DNA from 2 places in the Veillonella sp. CNR 79/14 genome. Region 2 is predicted to be linked to the other one. Evidence: riboswitches for the same ligand, from Rfam matches in the RefSeq annotation. Region 2 holds a riboswitch; the other holds the start of a gene.
The links. A riboswitch is a leader RNA that binds a small molecule or an ion and turns the genes downstream of it on or off. The one in region 2 is predicted to bind thiamine pyrophosphate.
Positions count from the first base shown of each region.

Region 1 (7,489 bases), on a different contig from region 2:
CCAATAATTCATCATATGGCAACTGTATGATAGCCCCCGTATTAATACAAATTCGATTATGCCCCATTGCAAAAGCATTGATAGAATCATCATTTTTGATAAACCAGTCGAATTGCGACATATCGATACCAGTATGGTTTTGTATATCCTTCTGAATCATCTGTAGAATCTCTACTTCTTGCCCTATAGGACGACGTCCCCCATAGAGCCACATCGTAATGCGATGAAACCAAGGAATTTGCGCTAGTGCCGCCACAAGTAACACAGATGTACCTGCTACGGCATAGCTAATATTTTCCAGGTTAATACGCACATGAAAGAGGTCCATCGCTTTCATCAGAAAAGGATGATCAATAGGACCAAAGATAACTTGGTACATGTACAGAATACTGCCAATGATAAATACATTCGCAAAAAATGTGAGTACTGTAATAATCATAAGATTTTATTTCAATTTACCTAAGTTACTTACTTCGTAAGTCATACGTAATAATTGAAGACGATTTTGCTTCACTGCTTCGTCTTTATCCATAACCATAACATGTTCAAAGAATGTTTCAATATATGGCACCAAGGATTCTGCCAAACTTACAGCTTTCACATAGTCACCTGCCTCTAAGGCATTACGATTTGTTGTATATACCGGCAATGCCGCTTTGTACAAGGCTTGTTCAGAATCTTCTTTTAACAAGGATTCGTCTACACCTGTGAAAGTCACATCTTTTACCATATTAAAAATACGTGTATAAGCCTGCATTAATGGTTCGTTTTCATCAATACGGTTTGCTGTTAAGGCTTGTCCTAAACCTTCTGCTAAGGCAACTGTGACAGTCTCTTGGCTCAATACGATATCTACCACTTGATATGGCATGCCTTGTTCTAACAAGATATTTTTCAAGCGAAGGATAAAGAAGTTTTCTAATTGACCTAGTAATTCTTCTTGTTTTTCACTAGCCACGCCTAATAATTCCATTGCTTTTACCCAGATTGGACGCATGGATAAAGACCATTTACTATCCATCAAAATGTTGATGATACCAATCGTTTGACGGCGTAATGCATATGGATCTTGGGAACCTGTTGGAATTAAACCACGGCTGAACGTAGCTACAATGGTATCTACTTTATCAACGATACTCAAAATACGACCTGCATCGGTACTTGGTAAGATATCCCCTGCAAAACGAGGCAAGTATTGTTCAAAAATTGCTTCCCCTACAGCTGGAGTTTCACCATCTAGTAGAGCATATTCTTTACCCATAATACCTTGTAATTCAGTAAATTCGCTCACCATACCTGTCGTTAAGTCAGTTTTAGCAAGATGTGTAGCGCGTTCTAAAGTAACTGTATCTGTAAAGCCTACTTCTTGTGCTAAGGCAGCACCTAATGTTAAGAGACGTTCTGTTTTATCTTTTAAATTGCCCAAACCTTCTTGGAAGACAATTTTTGTCAATGCTTCATAACGACCAGCTAATGGCGTTTTACGGTCTTCATTAAAGAAGAATTTCGCATCGTCTAAACGAGCACGAAGTACACGTTCATTACCAGCTGCTACCACTTCTAGAGATTTGCTATCCCCATTGCGAACAGTTAAGAACATAGGAAGTAATGTTCCTTTGCCATCCACCATTGGGAAATAGCGTTGATGGTCTTTCATTGGTGTAATAATACAGTCTGATGGTAACGCTAAATAGCTTTCATCAAAAGTACCACAAAGTGCTGTAGGATATTCTACTAAGAATGTAACTTCGTCTAATAAATCTTCATCCCACACCACAGTAGCCCCTTTAGTGGCTGCTAATTCTGTTAATTGTTTACGGATCGTCTCACGGCGAACGTCTTGGTCGATCATAATAAAGTTCTTAGTTAATGTATCCACATAGTCTTTTGGTTCTGTAATAGTCAATTCAGACTCACCAAGGAAACGATGTCCACGGCTCACATTAGAGCTAGTTACATTAGCAAATGTCACTGGTACTACGTCTTGTCCAAATAATGCCACCAACCAACGTACTGGACGAACGAACCGTTCTTCTAAATCGCCCCAATGCATGGATTTAGGGAAACTTAAACCTGTAATCAAGGATGGTAATACGTCAGATAAGACTTCTTTTGTATCTAAACCAGCTGTTGTTGTGTCCGCAAAGATGTAACCATCTACTACTTTTAATTCAGATACATCTAATCCTTTACCACGAGCAAAACCGATGGCTGCTTTTGTAGCATTGCCGTCAGCATCATAAGCAATAGACACAGATGGACCTTTATGTGTTTCATGAACATCTTCACCACGTTCTGCTACGTCATTGATGAGTAATGCAACACGGCGAGGTGTGGCATAGACTTTTACAGCGCCATGTGGAATGTGACGCTCTGCCAATGCAGCTGTTGCTAATTCACCTAATTGTTTAATAATATTTGGCAAAAATCCTGCAGGAATTTCTTCTGCCCCAATTTCAAAGAGTAAATCCTTAGCCATCTTATTTATCTCCTTTCAACAATGGGAAACCAAGTTCTTCTCGTTTCGCCAAATAGTTTTGTGCACAAATACGAGCCATGTTACGAACACGGCCGATGAAAGCTGTTCTTTCAGAAATAGAAATGGCACCGCGTGCATCTAGCAAGTTAAATGTATGGGAACATTTCAATACATAATCGTAGGCCGGCAATACGAAACCTAATTGACATACACGTGTAGCCTCTGCTTCGTACATGTCAAATAATTTGAACAACATATCTGTATCTGCTAATTCAAAGCTGTATGTAGACTGTTCTACTTCATTTGCATGCCATACATCGCCGTATGTATATTGTTCGTTCCATTGTAAGTCATACACATTTTCTACGCCTTGAATGTACATAGCCAAACGTTCTAAGCCGTATGTAATTTCTACGGACACTGGTTTTACATCGATAGATCCTACTTGTTGGAAATAGGTAAACTGCGTTACTTCCATACCGTCTAACCATACTTCCCAACCAAGACCCCAAGCGCCTAATGTTGGAGATTCCCAGTTATCTTCTACGAAACGGATATCATGATCTTCTGCATGAATGCCAAGAGCAGCCAAACTTTGCAAATATAATTCTTGAATATTGTCTGGAGATGGTTTAATAATCACTTGGAATTGATGATGTTGGAATAAACGGTTTGGATTGTCACCATAACGTCCGTCTGCTGGACGGCGGGATGGTTCTACATAACATACAGACCAAGGTTCAGGACCTAAAGCATGTAAGAATGTAGCAGGGTTCATCGTACCCGCCCCTTTTTCAATGTCATATGGTTGTTGTAAAATACAACCTTGTTCACCCCAGAAGTTTTGGAGTGTAAAAATCATCTCTTGAAATGTCATTTCCATTCCTCCTTATGTTTTACAGGGAATAAAAAAAAGTCCCTGCAACGAAAATCGCTACAGGGACGAGATATACCCGCGGTTCCACCCTAATTGGCTAATGCCCTCTTTTAAAAAATAGCCTTTACTAATTGTCCATACCTAGTATGGTACAACGTTCCTGCCCATGCTCCACAGCGCCTTCTACTCATTTGTGAGCTTTCACCGTCCTCACTCGCTAACGGGAGTATACTCCTCTGCTTCATCACTTATGTATATATACTATTGTATGGATAAAAGGGGTTAGTGTCAAGGTGTATCCGCTGAATTACTGATGTAAGTTCTTAATTGCTTTTACTATCCCCCTATACCACAAAGGTCTAGTAATATGTTCTGTATATTATTTTTCCAAGAACATCTTACACCATTCCATGTTCTCTATCCACATGGCAGTTTCATATTCGACGTCTTCCATTTCTGTGATGGCTGAGATCACCGCAATACCATCTACCGGTTCCGCTAATACATCGTCAAAATTATCTCGATTAATGCCACCAATAGCTACCATAGGAATAGTTGGATTATGAGCACGTAAAGCTAAAATTAATTCGGGCCCTCGCACAGTTTTGGCATCTTTTTTTGTGCTTGTCGCATACATAGGACCTACACCGATGTAATTCACATAGTCCAACTTTGTGTTCTCCAACTCTTCTACAGAATTAATGGATGTCCCCACAAGGGCTTGAGGCAATCGTTTGCGTACTTCTTCAAGATCCATATCGTCTTGTCCCACATGAACACCATCAGCACCAATTCGTTCCGCTAATTCTACATCATCATTAATGATGAAAGGAACTCCATATTCTTTGCAAATTTTCTGTAACTCCCGTGCCAACTGCCCTTTTTCGTCACCTACTAAAGCACCTTCTCCTTTTTCACGAAGTTGAAAGCAAGTAATACCGCCTTTACAAGCTTCTGTAAGGGTCTTGTGAATATCCTTCGTATTCGGTGTTCCACAAATGAAGTACAAGCCCATCATGGAGCGCACTGTATCTATATCATGATGTTTCAAAATAATCCTCGTTTCTTATATAACAACCAAAACAGATTACTTATAGTATACCACGACACTAAGTATGGTTGATATGATATGGATCATACCTATATTAATCAGAATATTCATCCCCATAGGCCATATGATTCACTGGCCCATTGCCTGTGCCCAGACCAGGGTTATGCAAAATAGCTAATCGGATATATTCTTTACCAATCGTAATAGCGTCTTCCAAGGATTTCCCTTTGGCAAGTTCTGCTGTTATAACAGCAGAGAATGTACAACCTGTGCCATGGGTGTGTACTGTGTCATATTTAGGACTTGTCCAAGAGCGATGCATGGACATAGTATCTTTTGTAAACAAGTAATCTGTGGCCTCATCTCCTATGTGACCACCTTTGATGATGACTGCTTGAGGGCCTAATTCTTGTAAAATACGAATCCCTGCTGTATGTAAAGCTTCTACCGTATCAATTTTCATATCTGCTAGTACTTCGGCTTCACTACGGTTCGGTGTAATCAAGGTCGCTTTCGGAATCAATTTGCTTTGTAAGGCTTTCACCGCCTCATCGGAAATCAATCGATCCCCACTGGTGGCAATCATCACAGGGTCTAACACATAGGGTACCTTAGGATCTATATATGTCCCGATGAGTTCCATCATCTCTGCTGTGGCTAACATGCCAGTTTTCACTGCTTCCGGTACAATGTCTGTATACACCGATTGTAACTGTGCTTCAATCATGGATACATCCATATGGGCAATTTGCGTTACACCTCTTGTGTTTTGTGCCACTACGGATGTAATAACAGCCATCCCATAGACATGACGACTTTGAAAGCTTTTTAAGTCCGCCATCACCCCTGCACCGCCTGTTGGATCTGTTCCTGCAATTGTTAACGCTTTATGTAATTTCATAGGTATCTCCTTTACTAGTAACAAAAAAGAACCAATCCTAGGGACGGTTCTTATACAATATCTAGTATTCGATGCCATCCACTTTCCTCCGCCAGCATTATCTGGTTCAGGTCTAGGGTTTTGATACTCATCAATCTCAGCATAAGCACCCCTAGTGGTTCTTATATTAATTTAGTTATAACATGAAATAGTAACCAATGCAATACAATAAATTACAGCTAAACTACTTTCACTAGAAGAGATTTTCTCTCAATATAGATATTTAAATATCTTATGTATTTCATATAATACATTACATTTACCTATATATTGCTATTGACGTAGTATCATTCAATTCGTATAATACATCTGTAAGGGGTGCTCACTAAAGTGGGCTGAGAAGTGGCTATGTGCTACTAACCCATAACCTGATTTGGATAATGCCAACGTAGGGATATATTAGTATATTTTTGTAGTACCTATACAAACACATAAGGACACATTACCATATGGTTCCTGTTTACAATACTAGGTATATTAAGAATATCTATCATCTACAGGCTAATCGTTTCAGATTAGTCTTTTTTGTTCCCACTGGCATAGTTAGGAGTATTCATGACTGATTCAAAACTTTCATCATCGCGGTTGTCCCTCATTTGGTTCGGCGCCGCTCTTTCCATTGCGGAAATTATGACGGGCACCTATTTTGCGCCCCTAGGATTTTCCGACGGCCTATTAGCCATCATCATAGGTCACGTCATCGGCTGTTTGTTATTATTTGGTGCAGGACTCATCGGCGCTCGTGAACACATGAGTTCTATGCAAACTGTATCCACTGTCTTTGGCAATGGGGGCATGAAATTATTTTCCATTTTAAACGTTCTACAACTGATTGGTTGGACCGGTATTATGATTTATGACGGTGCTCTTGGTGCCGTAGAATTATGGAATCTACCATTCACTGCATGGACTATCATTATCGGTGCTCTCATCATTGTATGGCTCTTCATTGGTATCCGTAACATGGGCTATATCAACAGTATCATGGGCTACGGCTTAGGTATCCTCTGCATCTATTTGTTAATTAGCTTGTTACAAGAAAGTTCCATTCACAGCCAAGGAATCATCACTGACGAAATGACTTTCACAGCGGCTTTGGAATTATCCATCGCTATGCCATTGTCTTGGCTACCATTGATTAGTGATTATACTCGATTATCCAAGAACCCTGTAGCAGGTACTGCTGCTAGTGCCATCGTATACGGCGTAACTAGTTCTGTCATGTATGTATTAGGCCTCGCTGCGGCCCTCTATACAAATGAAAGCAACATTGCAAAGGTTCTACTTCATGCTGGTTTAGGATTTGGTGGGTTAATTATCATCGTATTCTCTACTGTCACAACTACTTTTATGGATGCCCTATCTGCTGGTATTTCCTCTGAAAGTTTGCAATCTAAATACTCTGGTCGTACCATCGGTATTATCGTTACCGTCATCGGCACCATCGGTGCATCCATCTATCCAATGGATAATATCATTCCTTTCTTATATATGATTGGATCCGTATTTGCCCCAATGATTGCTATTTTATTAACTCACTATTTCTTATTACGTCATTGTCCACATCTTGACCATGGACCTAGTTTGTATATCATTTGTTGGGCATCTGGTACTTATATGTACCATCAATTCCTTGACAGCAACCCATTCTTAGGAGCTAGCCTATCTACTATCGTAGGAACAGCATTAGCAACCATTGCAACAGCCTATATCATTAGCCTAATTTCTAAAAAGAAAAAAGAAATATAACCGCTTACTATACTATTTAGTGCGTATATAAGCACTCATTATTTCATTATACATTTTACAATAACTTCACAAATCAAAACAGGAGCATTCCTTCTATGAAAGGTAGCTCCTGTTTTCATTTTAATATATTAATTATATCATCGTCTCTAAAAACTCAATGCTATGCAATGTATATCCTAGTTGATATGTCAAAAGTTTTCGCAATAGAATTTCTAATTGATCCCATTGATTCGCAGTAAGACGTAAAGGCTTTGTAGGAATCCAATCATAGTTCAAAAGCATTGTTATCCCTTGTTGTAGCTCTTGTTTCACTACATACTGACAGGCTTCATAGATTTCATCGCAAAGACTTGCCATTACCTCAGGGTCTTCACAATGTTGCCCTTGTGGCAC
Region 1 covers NZ_RQVH01000001.1:70,199-77,687, reverse strand. Annotated here, with positions in the region: gene EO119_RS00330 (zinc metalloprotease HtpX) at 1-439, opposite strand, end outside; gene glyS (glycine--tRNA ligase subunit beta) at 446-2,479, opposite strand; gene glyQ (glycine--tRNA ligase subunit alpha) at 2,481-3,356, opposite strand; gene thiE (thiamine phosphate synthase) at 3,736-4,407, opposite strand; gene thiD (bifunctional hydroxymethylpyrimidine kinase/phosphomethylpyrimidine kinase) at 4,502-5,308, opposite strand; TPP riboswitch at 5,375-5,471, opposite strand; TPP riboswitch at 5,652-5,759, shown strand; gene cytX (putative hydroxymethylpyrimidine transporter CytX) at 5,903-7,096, shown strand; gene EO119_RS00300 (DNA repair protein RecO) at 7,229-7,489, opposite strand, start outside.
Region 1: another riboswitch for thiamine pyrophosphate. It lies ahead of cytX (putative hydroxymethylpyrimidine transporter CytX); the one in region 2 lies ahead of thiC (phosphomethylpyrimidine synthase ThiC).

Region 2 (7,489 bases):
AGCTTCTAATAATTGTTTAAGTGATACTACTGCCATGTTGGCACCTCCTGTTAAAAAACCTCCGCAACTCTCATCCCTCAGCAAACGCGAAATTGCGCACAGAACTGATAGTCTAGTTGCGTGTGTATTCATACTTGGTTAGTATAGCACAAAATGTGAGATGAAAGCAAGGGGAAATCATGCATTATATCTATGTACCCTAGTAGTCATTATTTACTTATGAGAGCACAGCTGTCGATATACTATTAGTAATCCCAACCGAACATGTGGAAGAGTTTATCTTTAATTTGTTCTTCTTCGGAATTAGGGACATAGTTACCAAGATATACACCTTCTATATTAGAAATAGTAAAATGCCCAGCATATCCTTTCCAAATTAAATTCCCATGGATATCATAATAGGATGGGTCAATTGAAAACTCTCTCCTTGAATAGTCCAATGTTTTATTAACTCCATATGCTAATGGTAAATATTCCACTGTTACCACATCTGGACTAACGTCTCCCTCGCTACCTAACCACTGTGATCCAATAGGGGTAAATTCACGTTTAAATACACCATATACTACTCGATTTTGAGCTTCTCCATCAGCACGCACTTTTGTTCTATCTACATATGTTTTATAGTATTTATTTTCGGAAAGTAAAATCCATCGTTCTCCAGCTTGTGGTAATTGTAATTTTCCATCAGACTGTTTTGTTACCTGTGTATTACTATCTGGAACCCCCAAAGCATTGTCTAATTTCTTTAACGTTTTACTTAACCAACTAGCTTCTACTGTAGCAGTACCTGCATTGACTGCAAATACGCTAGCTAATACAAGAGCGACTGCTGTTTTTTTTCTCATAGCACACCTCACATAAATAACTAAAACACATATATGTTATTACTATCATACATCATAATATCAGGACTAATCAACTATTTCACATGATATTTCCTATGTATTTTTTGCTTTTATCTCTAAATAATGATAACTATATAAAGCGTATAAATTGTAGTTTATCCGTAATATATTTTGATCGGTTAGATTCATCCATTCACATCCTCTATACAATAAAACAACCAACTCCTATCCAAGAGTTGGCTGTTTCGTTTCTCATTTATAATATATCAATTTTCTCTCCTTCTAAGGCTTTATTGATGCTCCGTACGGCACAAAATTTACCACACATACTACAAGCTTCTTTATGTCCTTCTTCTGGGGCACGGCTTTCACGGATACGACGAGCTTTTTCAGGATCTAGTGCTACTGCATATTGCGCTTCCCAATCGAGTTTTTGGCGCGCCTCTGCCATGCGGTCATCACGGTCTCGTGCATTTGGTATACCTTTTGCAATGTCTGCGGCATGGGCTGCGATTTTGAAAGCCATGATGCCTTCTTTTACATCATTTTCGTCAGGTAAGGCTAAGTGTTCTGCTGGTGTTACATAGCAAAGGAAGGCTGCCCCATGCATGGCTGCCACGGCACCACCGATAGCCGCTGTAATATGGTCATAGCCTGGTGCAATATCTGTGACCAATGGTCCTAACACATAGAACGGTGCCCCATCGCAGATCGTTTGTTGCACTTCCATGTTGGCTTGTACTTGATTCAATGGTACATGACCAGGACCTTCCACCAACACTTGTACACCACGTTCACGAGCTCGTTTTGTTAACTCACCAAGACGAACGAGTTCTTCGATTTGACAGATATCTGTAGCATCTGCCAAGCAACCAGGACGGCATGCATCGCCAAGAGAAATGGTCATGTCATATTCTGCACAAATGTCCAAGATTTCATCATAGTATTCATAGAACGGATTCTCTTGACCAGTCATGGACATCCAAGCAAAGACTAAACTACCGCCACGGCTGACAATATTTAATTTTCGTTTATGACGTTTAATTTGTTCCACTGTATGTTGCGTAATCCCGCAATGTAATGTGACAAAGTCTACCCCATCTTCTGCATGGAGGCGGATAGTAGAAATAAAGTCTTCAGCTGTCAATTCTCCTAAATCTTTTTGGTGATGTATAACGCTATCATAAATAGGCACAGTGCCAATCATAACGGGACATTCTTTGGTGAGCAGACGGCGGAATACTTTTGTATCACCATGCGTAGACAAGTCCATAATAGATTCAGCTCCCAATGCCACTGCATGATGGACTTTTTTCATTTCTTCTTCATAGTCTGTACAGTCTTTAGATGTACCTAAGTTCACATTGATTTTTGTGCGTAACTTTTGACCAATTCCTTCCGGTTGTAAAGCCGTATGATGTTTGTTGCATGGAATTGTTACATGTCCTTTTGCCACTAACTCTCGTAATACTTCAACATCCATGTTTTCTTTTTCTGCTACCACTTTCATCGCGTCGGTAACAATGCCTTTTTGGGCTGCTTGCATTTGTGTGTAAAACATAAAAAGCTCCTTTCATTACAAAGGAGCCTATTATGGGTACTCTATACACAAAAAGGTATCGACATTACATCGATACCCACATATGTCAGCGTGCTTCCTACGCGGGCATGATCCCGATCAGGTCAAAAGGTCAGGTACTTCATAGTCCTTTCTCAGCCTATTACATAGGCTCCCTTGCAAATCTAAAATATTTACTTGTTTATAGTATAGCATGGAATGGTGGATTTTTATAGTAAATTATTCTTCCTCATCCATGATGGCATTATGATACACATCTTGTACATCGTCTAAGTCTTCCAGCATGTCTAGTACTCGTTGCATATTCACTGCGTCATCACCGGTTAATTCCATATTAGTATCTGGAACCATTGTGATTTGTGCCATATCTGTAGCGATGGATGCTTCTGCTAGGGCAGCTTCTACGGCATCGTAATCATCTGGCAATGTGTAGATAACGAATACATCGTCTTCTACTTTGATGTCTTCAGCGCCAGCGTCAAGAGCCAATAATGTCAATGTCTCTTCATCATTGCCTTCTTGGGGAATCACGAATACACCTTTGCGTTTAAACATCCAGTTAACAGAGCCACTTTCACCTAGGTTACCGCCACGTTTGGAGAAGGCATGACGCACATCAGCTGCTGCACGGTTACGGTTATCTGTCATCACTTCTACAAGGATAGCAGCACCGCCTGGGCCGTATCCTTCATAGGTAATTTCTTCGTAATTGTTCGCATCCCCTGCACCGGCACCTTTATCGATGGCACGTTGAATATTATCCTTAGGAATGTTATTTTCACGAGCTTTTTGTAGCGCCAACTTCAAGCGCATATTACCTGTTGGGTCTGTACCACCAGCTTTCACAGCTACTGTGATTTCACGACTAATTTTTGTGGTAATTTTTGCTTTTAATGCATCATTTTTACCTTTTCTATGTTTAATATTTGACCATTTAGAATGTCCTGACATTGTGTCCTCCTATTTATTCCACCACGCTTCGCCTCGCAAGCGGTCTAATATAATTGATACGGCACTACGAACTGAAAGGTGATTGTACTCTCCATGTCCATAGATGGGTTCTAAGATATAATCGAAATCTTCCATTGTTTCTTTCGTCATACCATACCCCGTTCCAAATAATACTACCACAGGACGGCTCTCACTTTCAAGTGATTTACGGAGCGATGCATAGGTAATGGTATTATCATAGGTCCGTGCATCCGTAGTACACACGATTGGCGTCAGTCCTTCTAATTCCGTCACCATATCGATGGCTTGTCGAATGGAATTGACAAGTTCCACATGTTTGAAAGCATCTTTTCTATCCGGATTATAAGTACTGCCAAATCCCGTTTTCCAATGACTCATCACAGTTTCTGCCAATTCACGTTGGCTCGGTACATTGTGAATGATGAAATATCGTTCCACATCGTAGGTTGTAGATGCTCTGGCAATATCATGGATATCGTAGTTCGTGATGGCCGTCGTGATCACCTCACCATGTTTATTCATAATGGGATAATGAACGAGGCCGATATATAAATTCGCCATTTATTTCCTCTTTTCCTCTGTGAAATTAGACTGTTCTATCAATTTTGAAAGTACTTGTTGTTCCTCTTCAGAATCCACTCTATCTAGTACTCTTTTCAGAGCCTTAAATTCATCTACAGTTAATTCTCGTTGCAACAAATCATTTCGCAGTAAAGCAGTCCGTTTCAATGACTCTTCTAATCGCCACTGCTCAATATGTTTATGATGACCACTTAATAATATATCTGGCACCATCATACCTCTGTATGTTTGGGGTTTCGTATATTGTGGACATTCAAGTACTGGATGATAAAAAGAATCTTCTATAGCTCCTGAGGTAGCTCCTAAAACACCGGGAATCATGCGAGCCACTGCGTCAGCTACCACCATGGCTGGTAGTTCACCGCCAGTTAACACATAATCTCCAATAGATATAGTTTCATCCACTAAGTGTTCTTCCACTCGATAATCTACCCCTTCGTAGTGTCCACAGACGATGACAAGTTGATCATAGGTGGACAATTCCCTTGCTTTTTCTTGTGTAAATGGTCTCCCTGTAGGCCCCATAAACACAACATGGCGTTTGTGACTCTCCTTTGTACAACGATGTTCTTCTATGGGAATCTGCAACACATGCTCTACAGCCTCAAAGAGAGGAGGTGCTTTCATGAGCATGCCAGCGCCACCTCCATAAGGAGTATCGTCCACTTGACCATGCTTGCTATGAGAAAATTCTCGTGGATTTGTCACTTTCATTTCTAATCGATTTGCCTGTAAGGCACGTTTGATGATGGAATGTGTAAAAAAGGCATCAAAAAACTCTGGGAATAGCGATATAATATCTATTTTCATGGACTATGCACCTCCTTTCTATCTATCCTAGAAATAACTATTTACTGGTAAAGGTAAGTCTTATCTTGCATATGTATCATAACTTTCGAGATTGCTAGATGCTCTAACTATATATTTATAATACTATTTGTCACCGTCATATGAGATAACAATCGATCTGTTTCATCAAAGATATTAATCATCCATACATGATTTCGACCACCTTTGTGTAACAATTGCCCACGTGCTACGACATATCCTTCACATCGTTTCGGTTTCACATGATTAGCCGTTATGGATTGACCTACAGCTACTTTTCGTTCAGCCGAATCTAAGTCCACGCTTTTATGGCTCGATGTTGATTCTTGTGCCAATATAGCATTAGATGCCATGCCTGCTAATACTTCTCCATAGGCTAAATACACGCCACCGTTGACGAATCCAAAGGGTTGTGCATGAAACGATGAAAGCTTCATAGTACTTTGAAAGGCCTGTTGAGTACAGTAAAATGTCTCTATCTGTAATTGTTCTAATAAAGAGGTTTCCTTCATACTATGCCCTTTCTACTGTGTGAATCAAGTCTTGTCGCAATATTTTCCCCATACTATTTTTCGGTAATGCATCAAAATATATCATTCGTTTCGGTACTTTATACTTTGCTAAACGACTGAGTAGATATTGTGATATATCTTCTTTGGAACAATTTGTTACCACGCACAATACAGGTACTTGTCCCCACTTAGGATCTGATACAGGAATGACTGCACATTCCTGTATACCGTCCATTCCATATAGAATATCCTCGATTTCCTTAGGATAAATATTCTCACCCCCAGAAATGATGATGTCCTTTCTGCGATTCAAAAGATATAAAAATCCATCTTCATCTACGTAGCCAATGTCATCTGTATTAAAAGCACCTTTTATAAGTTCTTTATTAAGATATCCTTTCATCAGCATTGGGGATGAAAGCCACACTTCTCCTACTCCTTCTTCATCAGGATTGCGAATTTCAATAGTAACACCCTGTAAAGGATATCCTACAGAGGCTAATTTATTCGGATACTCCTGTATACTAAAGGTAGTACTTTGAGCAAAAGTTTCTGACATGCCGTATGTCTTATAGACGGGTAAATTTCGTTGTACGCACTCTTGTAAGAGTGGCATAGGAATAAACTCGCCACCTAGTAAGATAGCCCGTAAAGTTGGTACTTGTATCCGTTCTACTATGCGTTGTAATACTGTAGGCACCAAAGATACCATGGTGACTTCATCTGTTTTCAATGCCTCTAGTACGACTTGTTCCGAGAACTTTTCACGAATCGTCGCTCTTGTGCCATTGTACAAGGTACGCAAAATAATAGATAAGCCGCTGACATGGAACATAGGGAGCACTACAAGCCAATTGTCATGTTCCTCCACACCAAGCACATTCGCAGAAGCTTTCACATGAGCCTCTATCTGTAACCACCGTACAGGGACTGATTTGAATTTGCCTGTTGTAGCACTAGTGTTGATAATACAAAATACTTTTTCACCAGATGGATTCAAGTCTAGATTTTCGTCATTATGCATAGGAGAAATAGCCTTGAAGTCAGTGTCTATGCATGTAGAAAAGCATAAATACTGTCGGTCCACTTGATTATGGCTATACTCATAAGTAGAAACATCCGTGATCTCTATGTCATCGGCTACCTTCTGTGCTCGCAATATGTGTGTCATTTTTTCTGACATCAATAAGGTGCGAACTCCTGTACTTTCCATCTGTTCTGTTATTTCTCGGTTAGTCAGATTCGTATTCAGCAACAATGTTTCTATACCCAATGCAGATAGAGCAAATAGGTGTATCGCCATGGATACTGAATTTTCAGCCCATAAAGCAATACGACTCTCCCCTCGAAGATGAGGAGCGAGTCGTTTTGCTGTAGCTATTGTTAGAGTAAACACATCACCATAAGAATATTTATTTAAGAAAAGCCTATCTCTATGGGTGTGTGCTCGTTCATATAACCACTTCATAGCCTAATCCATTAAGGGAATTTAGGGAACTGTTTGAAATTAGGTTTACGTTTTTCTTTAAATGCATCGCGACCTTCTTTACCTTCATCAGTTGTATAGAACAATAAAGTCGCATCCCCTGCAAATTGTTGTAACCCAGCTAAACCATCTGTATCCGCATTGAAGGAAGCTTTCAAGAAACGAAGTGCCATTGGAGATAATTGAAGAATTTCTTCACACCATTTTACTGTTTCTGCTTCTAATTGATCAAATGGCACTACTGTATTCACAAGACCCATATCTAAGGCTTCTTTTGCAGAATATTGACGGCATAAGAACCAGATTTCACGAGCTTTTTTATGGCCTACTAAACGCGCTAAGTATCCAGCGCCATAACCAGCATCAAAGGAACCTACACGAGGACCTGTTTGACCGAATTTTGCATTTTCAGAGGCAATAGAAAGGTCGCATACGATGTGTAATACATGACCACCACCAATAGCAAAACCATTAACCATAGCAATAACAGGTTTTGGAGTAATACGGATTAAATGTTGTAAATCTAACACGTTTAGACGAGGAATCTTGTCATCCCCAACATAACCGCCATCTCCACGTACACGTTGGTCACCACCAGAACAGAATGCTTCTTTATCTTCTCCTTGACCATGATTAGCACCAGTCAAGATGATAACGCCCACTTCTGCATCTTCACGAGCAA
Region 2 covers NZ_RQVH01000002.1:42,746-50,234, forward strand. Annotated here, with positions in the region: gene rpsB (30S ribosomal protein S2) at 1-36, opposite strand, end outside; gene EO119_RS00860 (hypothetical protein) at 246-848, opposite strand; gene thiC (phosphomethylpyrimidine synthase ThiC) at 1,105-2,409, opposite strand; TPP riboswitch at 2,487-2,595, opposite strand; gene EO119_RS00870 (YebC/PmpR family DNA-binding transcriptional regulator) at 2,647-3,378, opposite strand; gene EO119_RS00875 (RNA methyltransferase) at 3,388-3,960, opposite strand; gene trmD (tRNA (guanosine(37)-N1)-methyltransferase TrmD) at 3,961-4,791, opposite strand; gene EO119_RS00885 (PaaI family thioesterase) at 4,899-5,321, opposite strand; gene menE (o-succinylbenzoate--CoA ligase) at 5,323-6,789, opposite strand; gene menB (1,4-dihydroxy-2-naphthoyl-CoA synthase) at 6,801-7,489, opposite strand, start outside.